3 regions of the Geobacillus sp. CCR genome follow, and region 3 is predicted to be linked to each of the others. Evidence: riboswitches for the same ligand, from Rfam matches in the RefSeq annotation. Region 3 holds a riboswitch; each other region holds the start of a gene.
The links. A riboswitch is a leader RNA that binds a small molecule or an ion and turns the genes downstream of it on or off. The one in region 3 is predicted to bind cobalamin.

Region 1 (3,273 bases), on a different contig from region 3:
TGGATGCCCTCTTGACGCAAAGCGACAAGCAGGTCCGTCACATGGTCTGGATCGGCCATCGGCGCCGTGATGTTCCCGGTTTCTAAGGATACCGTCGGCCGAACATGGAGAACGCGCTCAATGATGCGCTTGGCCGTTTCGATCTCTCCAGGATGTTGCAGCTTGACTTGCAATGACGATTGACCGATGGACGCCTTGAGTTCATCGGGTGTCCCTTCAGCGACGACTCGGCCGTGATCAATTACGGCGATGCGGTCTGCCAATTCGTCCGCTTCTTGTAAATATTGGGTTGTCAGCAGCACCGTTGTTCCCATATTCACCAAGCGCCGGATCGTTTCCCACATTTGATTGCGCGTGCGCGGGTCGAGTCCGGTGGTCGGTTCGTCAAGAAAAATGAGCGGCGGCTGGGCAATGAGGCTGGCGGCGAGATCCAGACGCCGGCGCATACCGCCAGAGAAATGTTTCAATGGGCGCTTGGCTGCTTCTGTCAAACCAAATTCCTCCAATAATTCGCTTGTTTTTCGCCTTGCTTCTGTTCGGCTCAGTCCCAGAAGCCTAGAAAAGATCATTAGATTCTCTGTTGCGCTGAGCGTTTCGTCAACAGAGGCGTATTGACCGGTGACACCAATCAATTGCCGGACGACTTGCGGTTGTTTGACGACGTCGTACCCAAAAATTTGGGCGGAACCGGCGTCCGGGCGCAATAACGTCGCTAACATTCGGATTGTCGTTGTCTTGCCGGCTCCATTGGGGCCCAGCACACCATAGATGGTGCCCGCGCGCACACGCAAATTGAGACCGTCCACGGCCCGGTGGTCGCCAAAGGTTTTCACCAATTCGTGTGTTTCCACTGCCCACTCTTGATGGGCGGGTGAGATTTGGGGTCTGTATCCCATTTTGTGTCCCCCTCCTTCGTATGATTCTCGTACATGGTGAATTGTAGCATGCTTTTATGAACAGAATGTGAACAACGGAATGATTTTTTGAGGAAGAGAAAATTTGATTCGCCCACTCTTGCAATTCTCCCGGTTTTGGTATATGCTTGTTCCATCAGGATGATCATCTACTATATATTGTTTTGTTCTATTTTTTAAACAACTATATATCGTTGCGCCAAGCAATGGTGTCCATCAGGACTTAATAGGGAATCCGGTGTGAATCCGGAACTGCCCCCGCAACTGTATGTGCGGACGAAATGGGATGGCCACTGGCGGCAAGAGCCATTCGGCGCGCCGCTGGGAAGGCCCCAAAGTAGGACGATGCACGAGTCAGGAGACCTGCCTTGCTTGGAACGTTTCATGTTCTTCGGGGTGTGAGAAGATGAAACGATAGGGGAAAAGAAAAAGGGTTTCGTATGCCTTTTTTCCGTCTGTCGTTTCATCCGCTCGCCTGCCCGAGCGGATTTTTTATTGAAGGAGTGGGGAAACGAATGACCGCATTGACGAAAATGATCATCATCGATGACCAAGGGAAGCCGGTTTCTTTTTCACGTGAAGAGTTTGCGTCGCTGATTGGGCAAGCCGCCGCTGGATTCGGCCGTCTGTCGCTTGATGAATACGTCGAGCGTGTTTGGCAGCTTCTCAGTCGAAAGGAGTCCGTCACGGTAGAACAGCTGCACCAAACGGCTATTTTGGAAGGACTTTCTTACATTGATGAAGATGAGCCGGACTGGACATTTGTGTGCGCCCGGCTGTATTTGCGGCAATTGTACCGTGAAGCGGCGCGGCAGCGCGGGTACGATGAACGCGAGCGGTATGGCGATTTCTACTCGCTGCTTGTTGCGCTGACGGAACAAGGGGTGTACAGCCCGTTCTTGCTTGAGCGTTATACGAAAGAAGAAGTCGACGCCATCGGCGCGTTTCTTGATCCGGAGAAGGACAAGCTGTTTACGTACATTGGGCTGCGCACGCTCGCTGATCGGTATTTGGCCCGCGATTATGAGCGGCGGCTGTATGAATTGCCGCAGGAGCGGTTTTTGGTCATCGCCATGACGCTAATGGTGAATGAACCACCCAAGCGGCGCCTTGAGCTCGTGAAGGAAGCGTATTGGGCGTTAAGCAACTTATACATGACCGTGGCGACGCCGACGCTTGCCAATGCCGGAAAGTCATACGGCCAGCTGTCGAGCTGCTTTGTCGACACGGTCGATGACAGCTTGCAAGGGATTTACGACAGCAACACCGACATCGCCAATTTATCGAAATCGGGCGGCGGCATCGGCGTCTATTTAGGCAAAATCCGGTCGCGCGGCAGCGACATCAAAGGATTCAAAGGGGTCTCCTCCGGCGTCATCCCGTGGATGAAGCAGCTGAACAATACAGCGGTGAGCGTCGATCAGTTAGGACAGCGAAAGGGAGCCATTTCCGTCTATTTGGATGTGTGGCATAAAGACATTTTTGCGTTTCTCGATGCGCGGCTCAACAACGGTGACGAACGGCTGCGGACGCATGATTTGTTCACCGGCGTTTGCATCCCTGATTTGTTCATGGAGCAAGTCGAACAGCGCGGCGACTGGTATTTGTTTGATCCGCATGAAGTGCGGAAGGTGATGGGATTTAGCTTGGAAGACTTTTATGATGAGGAAAAAGGGTGCGGGAGTTTCCGCGAGAAATACTGGCAATGTGTCAACGAACCAAGACTGTCGAAAGAAAAAGTGCCGGCGATCGAAGTGATGAAAAGCATCATGCGCAGCCAGCTCGAGTCGGGGACGCCGTTTATGTTTTACCGCGATGAAGTGAACCGGCAAAATCCGAATCGCCATCTCGGGATGATCTACTGCAGCAACCTTTGCACGGAAATCGCGCAAAACCAAAGCCCAACGGTGATGAAGCGGCAATATGTAAAAGACGGGATGATCATCATTGAAAAAATACCAGGCGATTTTGTCGTCTGCAATTTATCGTCGATCAACTTGGCGCGGGCGGTGACCGATGGGGTTTTGGCGCGGCTGATCCCGATTCAAATGCGGATGCTCGATAATGTCATTGATTTAAACAATATCCCTGTGCTGCAAGCCGGCCTGACGAACGAAAAATACCGCGCTGTCGGGCTTGGAACCTTTGGCTGGCATCATTTGTTGGCGTTAAAAGGCATTCGCTGGGAGTCGGACGAAGCGGTCCGCTATGCCGACGAGCTGTATGAAACGATCGCGTATTTGGCGATTCAAGCGAGCATGGAGCTCGCCAAAGAGAAAGGGAGCTACCCGGCGTTTCCAGGATCGGATTGGCAGACGGGCGCTTATTTTGAGCGGCGCGGCTACGAAAGCCACGGTGA
Region 2 (3,273 bases), on a different contig from region 3:
GTCGATGGAAAAGGCTCGCGCCGCGTCGCGCTATTAGGCGACCGGCTGGCGCAAATCGCTTGCGAGAGGGGGCTTGCTGGCGTCATCATCCACGGCTGCATCCGCGATTCAGCGGAAATTGGCGCCATGCCGATTGGCGTGATGGCGATCGGCACATGCCCGGTGAAAAGCAAAAAAGAGGGAAAAGGCTCACGCGACGTTGCGCTCGAGTTTGGCGGCGTCCGCTGGGAGCCAGGGGCGTACGTGTACGCTGATGCGGACGGCGTTGTCGTCGCCAACAAAGATTTGTTGGCGAAAAATGGTTGACGGCTGCGGTTGAGTCTCGTTCAATACAACGAACAGGTTGAGGCGATGGAGATGGAATGGCAGGAAGTGCGTTCATTGTATCCAAATCAATTTGTGAAATTACAAGTATTAAAGTCCCATTTAGAGGGAGATCAAGAAATCATTGAAGAGGTGGCTGTTATCGGAACGGTTTCGGACAAGGATGCAACTCGTGAGTTGCTGCAATCGAAAGGGAATCAGCTTGTTTATCATACTAGCCACAAGGAGATTGTTTTAAAAGTTCGGGGAGCGATTGGCCTGAGAGGGAAATTTCATTATGCAGATTGAATATCGTGAAGGCTTGCTGTTTGCATCGATCGAAATCGTTTATCAAGGAAGGTCTAAGTTGATTCATAATATGGTGATTGATACTGGTGCGGCGAAAACAGTGATTTCTCAAAATGCAGTAGAAGATATTCATTTGCGGGTAGAGCCGGGCGATCGTATTGTGGCTTATTACGGAATCGGTGGGAAAGAGTACGCGTTTACAAAAAAATTAGACTGTATTCAGCTAGATTCTTTCCAGCTAAGAGAGTATGAAATTGATTTTAGCGGGATGGACTATGAGGGGATTAACGGTTTGTTAGGATTGGATATATTGCTGGGCGCTGGATTTGTCTTAGACCTGGACAAGTTGGAGATGTATCGTTCTGGTTGAAATGGAACGCCCGCTCGAAATGCCAAAAAGAAGGAAAAGGCGCCCGCGACGTTGCGCTCGAGTTTGGCGGCGTCCGCTGGGAGCCAGGGGCGTACGTGTACGCTGATGCGGACGGCGTTGTCGTCGCCAACAAAGATTTGTCGGCAAAAAACGGTTGACGGCAACGCATTGGTTGTACTACGATGAAAACGGATGCTTGTTCCATGACAGCGCATATATGGCGGTAAGACAAACAAGGTGCCTAGCCCGCTTAGGGCTTGGGTGAAAAGGGAAGCTCGGTGAAAATCCGGCACGGTGCCCGCCACTGTGATGGGGAGCTTTGCGGCAACAAGTCACTGAAGGATGCTTCGGGAAGACGCCGCCAAGCGATGATCCTAAGTCAGGAGACCTGCCTTGTTTGGATCGGACGGATGCCTACGGGACTATAGGCAGACGTGCGGGAGAATGACGGCTTTAGGGGCCCTGTTTGGGCCGTTTACGGCTTTCGTATACATTTTTCTGCACCTCTGCTGTAGAGGTGCTTTTTCTTTTGTCGAAAAACCGTCCGTCTGCCGCATTTCATTCTACCATTCTAGCAAAAGGGGGGATTTGGTGGCGACGTGGGATTTGCGGGGAATGAAGCATCATGTGCTCATTTGCAACGGAGGGACGTGCCTCCGCCATGGCGGAGATGACGTGACAACCGCGGTGCGCGAGGAAATCGCCCGCCTTGGGCTTGACGACGCTGTCCATACAACAAGGACGCGCTGCAACGGACGCTGTCAAGATGCGTGTGTGATGATCGTCTACCCGGATGGCGTCTGGTACCGGTTGATGACACCGGAGAAGGCAAAAGAGGTCGTCCATCGCCATTTGCAAAACGGCGAGCCGCTTCGCGCGTGGGCGACGTATGAATACCGTGAAGACGGGTTGACCCGTCTTGGTGGGACGGAGTCGGTTATTGGCGTTCGAAAGAGGAGGACGTAATGATGGAATGGGCCAGTTATGTAATGTTAGCGATATTTCTCGGCATGCGTCATGGGATGGACAGCGACCATGTCGCGGCCATTGCGGATATGGTCGGAAGCGAGTCGCGGCGAAGACAGCAGTTGGCGCTCGGAATCATGTACGCTATTGGACACGGAGCAATCGTGTTTGTCATGGGGGTGGCGGCGCTCATGGTCGGCGCCCGGCTTTCCGAGTCGTCAGCCGCCGCCATTGAGCTCTTAGTTGGCGTTACGCTTGTGCTTCTTGGCGGGATGATGCTTTTTTCTCTTTTTCGGCGGGGTGAGGTGAAAAGCCGGTTTCAGCTCCTTTATGAGTTCGGCCATACGGTTACTCGATGGCTGCGGGGAAGGCGGGAAATGGACAGTTGCCGTTCTTTTTCGCATGTTGGTTGGGCTGGCGCCTTGATCATCGGCATCATTCATGGCATTGGCGTCGAAAGCCCGACCCAGCTAGCCATTATCACCCACGCGGTCGGAAAAGTGCGTGTGAGCGCCGCTGTCCTTCAGCTTGTGCTGTTTGTCGCCGGCTTGCTCATTGCGACGATTGCTACAGCGGCTGGATTATCGTGGGGATTTTGGAAAGCAAAGCAGCGGGAACGACTGTTTTATGTCCTTGGTGCGGTCACAGGGATTTACAGCATATGGTTAGGGATGTCGATGATAATCGAGATATGGAGAGGGGGGCTGTAAAGTGGGCGGCAAATTGCTCATTGTCGGCTTTGGCCCGGGAAGCGTCGACCATATGACGAAACGGGCTCGGGAAGCGATTGAAGAAAGCGACGTCATCATTGGCTACAAAACGTACATCGAACTTGTGCGCGATCTCATTGCTGGAAAAGAGATCATTAGCACGGGCATGACCGAAGAAGTGAGCCGCGCCCAAGCGGCGGTGAAGTGGGCCGAGCGCGGCAAAACGGTCGCCGTCATTTCAAGCGGCGACGCCGGGTTGTACGGCATGGCGGGGCTCGTGTATGAAGTGTTGATCGAAAAAGGGTGGACGAAAGCGAGTCCGATTGAAGTCGAAGTCATCCCCGGCATTTCCGCCATTCATTCGTGCGCTGCATTGCTTGGGGCGCCGATTATGCACGATGCGTGTACGATCAGCTTGAGCGACCATTTGACGCCGTGGGAGCTGATTGAAAAGCGGATTGACGCCGCGGCGGCGGCCGATTTTGTCATTGCGTTGTACAATCCGAAAAGCGGGCGGCGCACTCGGCAGATTGTGGAGGCGCAACGCATCCTGCTCCGCCATCGTGCGCCGACAACGCCCGTTGGACTCGTGAAAAGTGCGTACCGCGAACGGCA
Region 3 (3,273 bases):
CGGAATGTCAGACGGAAGCGGCATACCAAACCATTCGGACGCAAGAATGCGAACAATAGAAGAAAAGGGAATCGACAGCGATCCTGTCGATATCCCTACGAGCAACGATAACATGGCCGCCGTGACGGCCAATATATACATCCACGTTTTACTTGAACACATCCGGGTAAACGGCTTTGGCAAGTTCCTCGACCCCTTCGACAAGGCGCGGACCCGGGCGGCTTACTAAGTCGGTGTTGACGTCATACACCCGCTTGTTTTTCACCGCCGGCACGTCTTTCCAAGCAGCGCGCGCAAACACTTGCTTCGCTCCGCCGTATGTCGTGATGATCACATCCGGCTTATAGGCCACTGCTTTTTCTTCCGTCACCATCGGCCAGCCTTCCAAGCTGCCGGCGACGTTTTTCGCTGAAATCACTTGAAGCATCTCATCCATAAACGTCCCTTTGCCGGCCGTATACAGCTGCGGCGGCGGCGACACTTCAATCCAGACGTTCGCTTGTTTGTCCGCCGGGATTTGTTTCGCTTTTTCTTGAATTTGCGCAAGCTTCTCTTTCATCTCATCAATCACTTGCTTCGCTTTGTCCGACGCCCCGGTCGCTTTGCCGATCAATTCGATGGACGCATACACATCGTCGAACGACTTCGCGTCATTCACGACAAGCACGGTGATGCCGGCGTCTTTCAATTGCTTGAGGCCATCGCGCGAGTTATGGGCGCTTGACGCGTGGGCCAAGACAAGATCCGGTTTGAGCGAAATGATTTTCTCGACGTTGAATTCCATGCCGCCGATTTTCGTTTTCGTTTTGACGTCTTCCGGGTAATTGTCAAAATCGCTGACGCCGACGATCTTATCGCCCAACCCCAACGCATAGGCGATTTCCGTATTGCTTGGGATGAGTGAGACGATCTTTTTCGGTTCCGCTTTGATCGTGACATCCTCGCCAAGCCCGTCTTTCACCGTCACCGGAAACGCCGCTTGTTCCGTTTTCGGTTCTTCTTTTTTCGCTGGCTGGGCGTTGCTATTGGCTCCACCGCTGCAGCCGACCAGCACGGCGGCCAGAAGGAAGAACACCGCCACCACCGCCGGCCATGTCCAACGTTTCATCCGTCATTCCCCCTTCAGTGATGTATGTACAATAAAAAACGCCCATTCCGCCTAAATCTGGGAATGAGCGCGAAACAGACCGCCAATGGGCACAACAATGCCCTATGCGACTGTTTCCGCGTCTCACCCCCCGAAGATTCGGAAACTGCGGCAAGCAAGGCAGGTCTACTGGCTCATGCTTCATCCTACTCTGAAGCCTTCCCGTACGGAAAACAGCGCAAGCCATCCGTCCGTACAGTGGCGATTTCATTTCGTCCGCATTGACAGTTGCGGGGACAGCTCCGGATTCCCACCGGATTCCCTATTAAGCCTTTTCGGCGCCTTGCTGCGAGTTGATTTAGTTATCGGATATGGACATTTTTATATTAAAGCAAGGCCTGGCATTTGACAACTGTGAATTTACAGTGGGCTGGCGGCAGGCGGTCATCGATCACTTTTGCGGTCAGGCAGCTCGGCTCCAGTGTCCGTGTTTTGTACGGAACGCCGCATGCGCCGTTGCATCGAGCTCCGCGATGTCAAATGCCGCCATGTTGCCTATTCATCGATTCCCACAAACCTCATCTTTTGAGTTTCTTCCGGCTGCGGAGAAACGTTCCTTTTCCATATGTCGCTAAAAAAATTAGGAAAGACGCCCCACCTCTGGCACGGCGTCTTTCCCCGATACAACCTTCATCTCGTCACTGTTGAATATATTTGTCAAACACAAACCCGAAATCCTTCACCGTATAGTTCTTTTTCGCTTCCGTCAGCCAGCAAAAAGCGTATTCATTCACGGCCTGAAAATCCGCCGACACATTGACGCCGTCGCCGCGCATGTTGGCAAACACCTTGGCCGCCAGTTCCAAACTCCGCTCAGCATAGTGGAATTTCATTTCGTTTTCATGGCAAATCTCCGCGATCGCCAGCAGCGATTTATACAAATCTTTCAATTCCTCAATATGCTTTTTATGCACATCAATCGAATAGCAGTGCGACCCGATTTTAAATTTGATTTCCGCGTCCAAGTCGACCGTCCCGGCTGTTTCGAGCGACACGTCGGAAATCGGATGCTTATAGTAATCGTAGCGGCGCAGCGTCCGTTTTTTGCTCGCAGCGCTCGTGCCGTCCAGATGAATGAGCGCGCGGTTGGTGAAGCAATACTCATCCGATTTCGATTTGATAAGAAAATAGATTTTTTCTCCATCCTCGTGCATCACATAATCATCGGCATCTACTTTGTCATAGTCTTTCGGTTGAATAACCGAGCCGATGTCGCTTAGCCCAAGCACATCGGCGGCGACTTTTCCAAACATGCTCATGTTCCCCCGGCTCCTTCCATGTTTTATCGGCGCCCGCCTATTGCGGATGAACGGTGTTTTGCCTTAACAAGGCGCCGTACTCTCATTCGTAATACGTCGCGATCGAAAAAATGTTTCATCGTCGGCAAAAAACGAAAGACCCAACGCCTTTTATGACGGCGTCAGGCCTTACAAGCAACTACAGTTCCCCGCTTAGACGGGAGTCTTTGTTCGTGAGTCGCAAAAAGACCAGATAAACGAGTCCAATCGCGATCCAAATCAATCCTAGCTTTTTGCTGAGCGGGTCCAGATTCATCCATACATAGCCGATGATAACAAAACCGATGAGCGGAAACAAGAGATGATTAATATAATCGTTACTCTTTTGTTTGCGCAAGAAATAGTTCATCACCGACACATGCAAAAAGAGGAAAGCCGTCAGGGCGCCAAAGTTGACAAGCGAAGCGAGTTTATCAATTTGTGAGGCGAACACCGTCGTGACAATGAGCGAAATCACAGCGACAAGCAATGTGCTGACGTATGGCGTTTGAAATTTCGGATGCACTTTAGCCAGCACACTGGGCAGTTTACGGTCGCGACCCATGCTGTACAAAATGCGGGAGATGGCTGCTTGGGCGACGAGCGCGTTCGCGATCCCCCACGAAAGCGCGGTGGCGACGATCGTTGTCCATTTCAGCCATGGTCCGCCTGCCAGCTCCGCAATCTGATAAAACGCCACGTCCGCGTTTTTAAACGTCGTATAATCAGGCCAAATGAGAGCGGCGACCCATGTTTGCACGATGAAAAGCGCACCGACAACGAGCAAAGCGAAAATGATCGCTTTGCCGATCGATGATTTCCCGTCCCTTGTTTCCTCAGCCAGCGTCG

Region 1: it holds a riboswitch for cobalamin, as region 3 does, so the genes downstream of both, ACVBDQ_RS04005 (ribonucleoside-diphosphate reductase subunit alpha) here and ACVBDQ_RS10265 (ABC transporter substrate-binding protein) in region 3, are expected to answer to the same signal.
Region 2: it holds a riboswitch for cobalamin, as region 3 does, so the genes downstream of both, ACVBDQ_RS08275 ((2Fe-2S) ferredoxin domain-containing protein) here and ACVBDQ_RS10265 (ABC transporter substrate-binding protein) in region 3, are expected to answer to the same signal.

The regions. Positions count from the first base shown of each region.
Region 1 is NZ_JBREBQ010000005.1:30,277-33,549, reverse strand. It holds gene ACVBDQ_RS04010 (ATP-binding cassette domain-containing protein) at 1-896, opposite strand, end outside; cobalamin riboswitch at 1,104-1,299, shown strand; gene ACVBDQ_RS04005 (ribonucleoside-diphosphate reductase subunit alpha) at 1,355-3,273, shown strand, end outside.
Region 2 is NZ_JBREBQ010000012.1:73,999-77,271, forward strand. It holds gene rraA (ribonuclease E activity regulator RraA) at 1-306, shown strand, start outside; gene ACVBDQ_RS08260 (hypothetical protein) at 358-612, shown strand; gene ACVBDQ_RS08265 (retropepsin-like aspartic protease) at 602-982, shown strand; partial or broken gene ACVBDQ_RS08270 (RraA family protein) at 1,000-1,140, shown strand; cobalamin riboswitch at 1,201-1,392, shown strand; gene ACVBDQ_RS08275 ((2Fe-2S) ferredoxin domain-containing protein) at 1,574-1,948, shown strand; gene ACVBDQ_RS08280 (HoxN/HupN/NixA family nickel/cobalt transporter) at 1,951-2,658, shown strand; gene cobJ (precorrin-3B C(17)-methyltransferase) at 2,660-3,273, shown strand, end outside.
Region 3 is NZ_JBREBQ010000017.1:10,894-14,166, forward strand. It holds gene ACVBDQ_RS10260 (FecCD family ABC transporter permease) at 1-183, opposite strand, end outside; gene ACVBDQ_RS10265 (ABC transporter substrate-binding protein) at 149-1,108, opposite strand; cobalamin riboswitch at 1,250-1,448, opposite strand; gene ACVBDQ_RS10270 (PH domain-containing protein) at 1,786-2,400, opposite strand; gene ACVBDQ_RS10275 (APC family permease) at 2,585-3,273, opposite strand, start outside.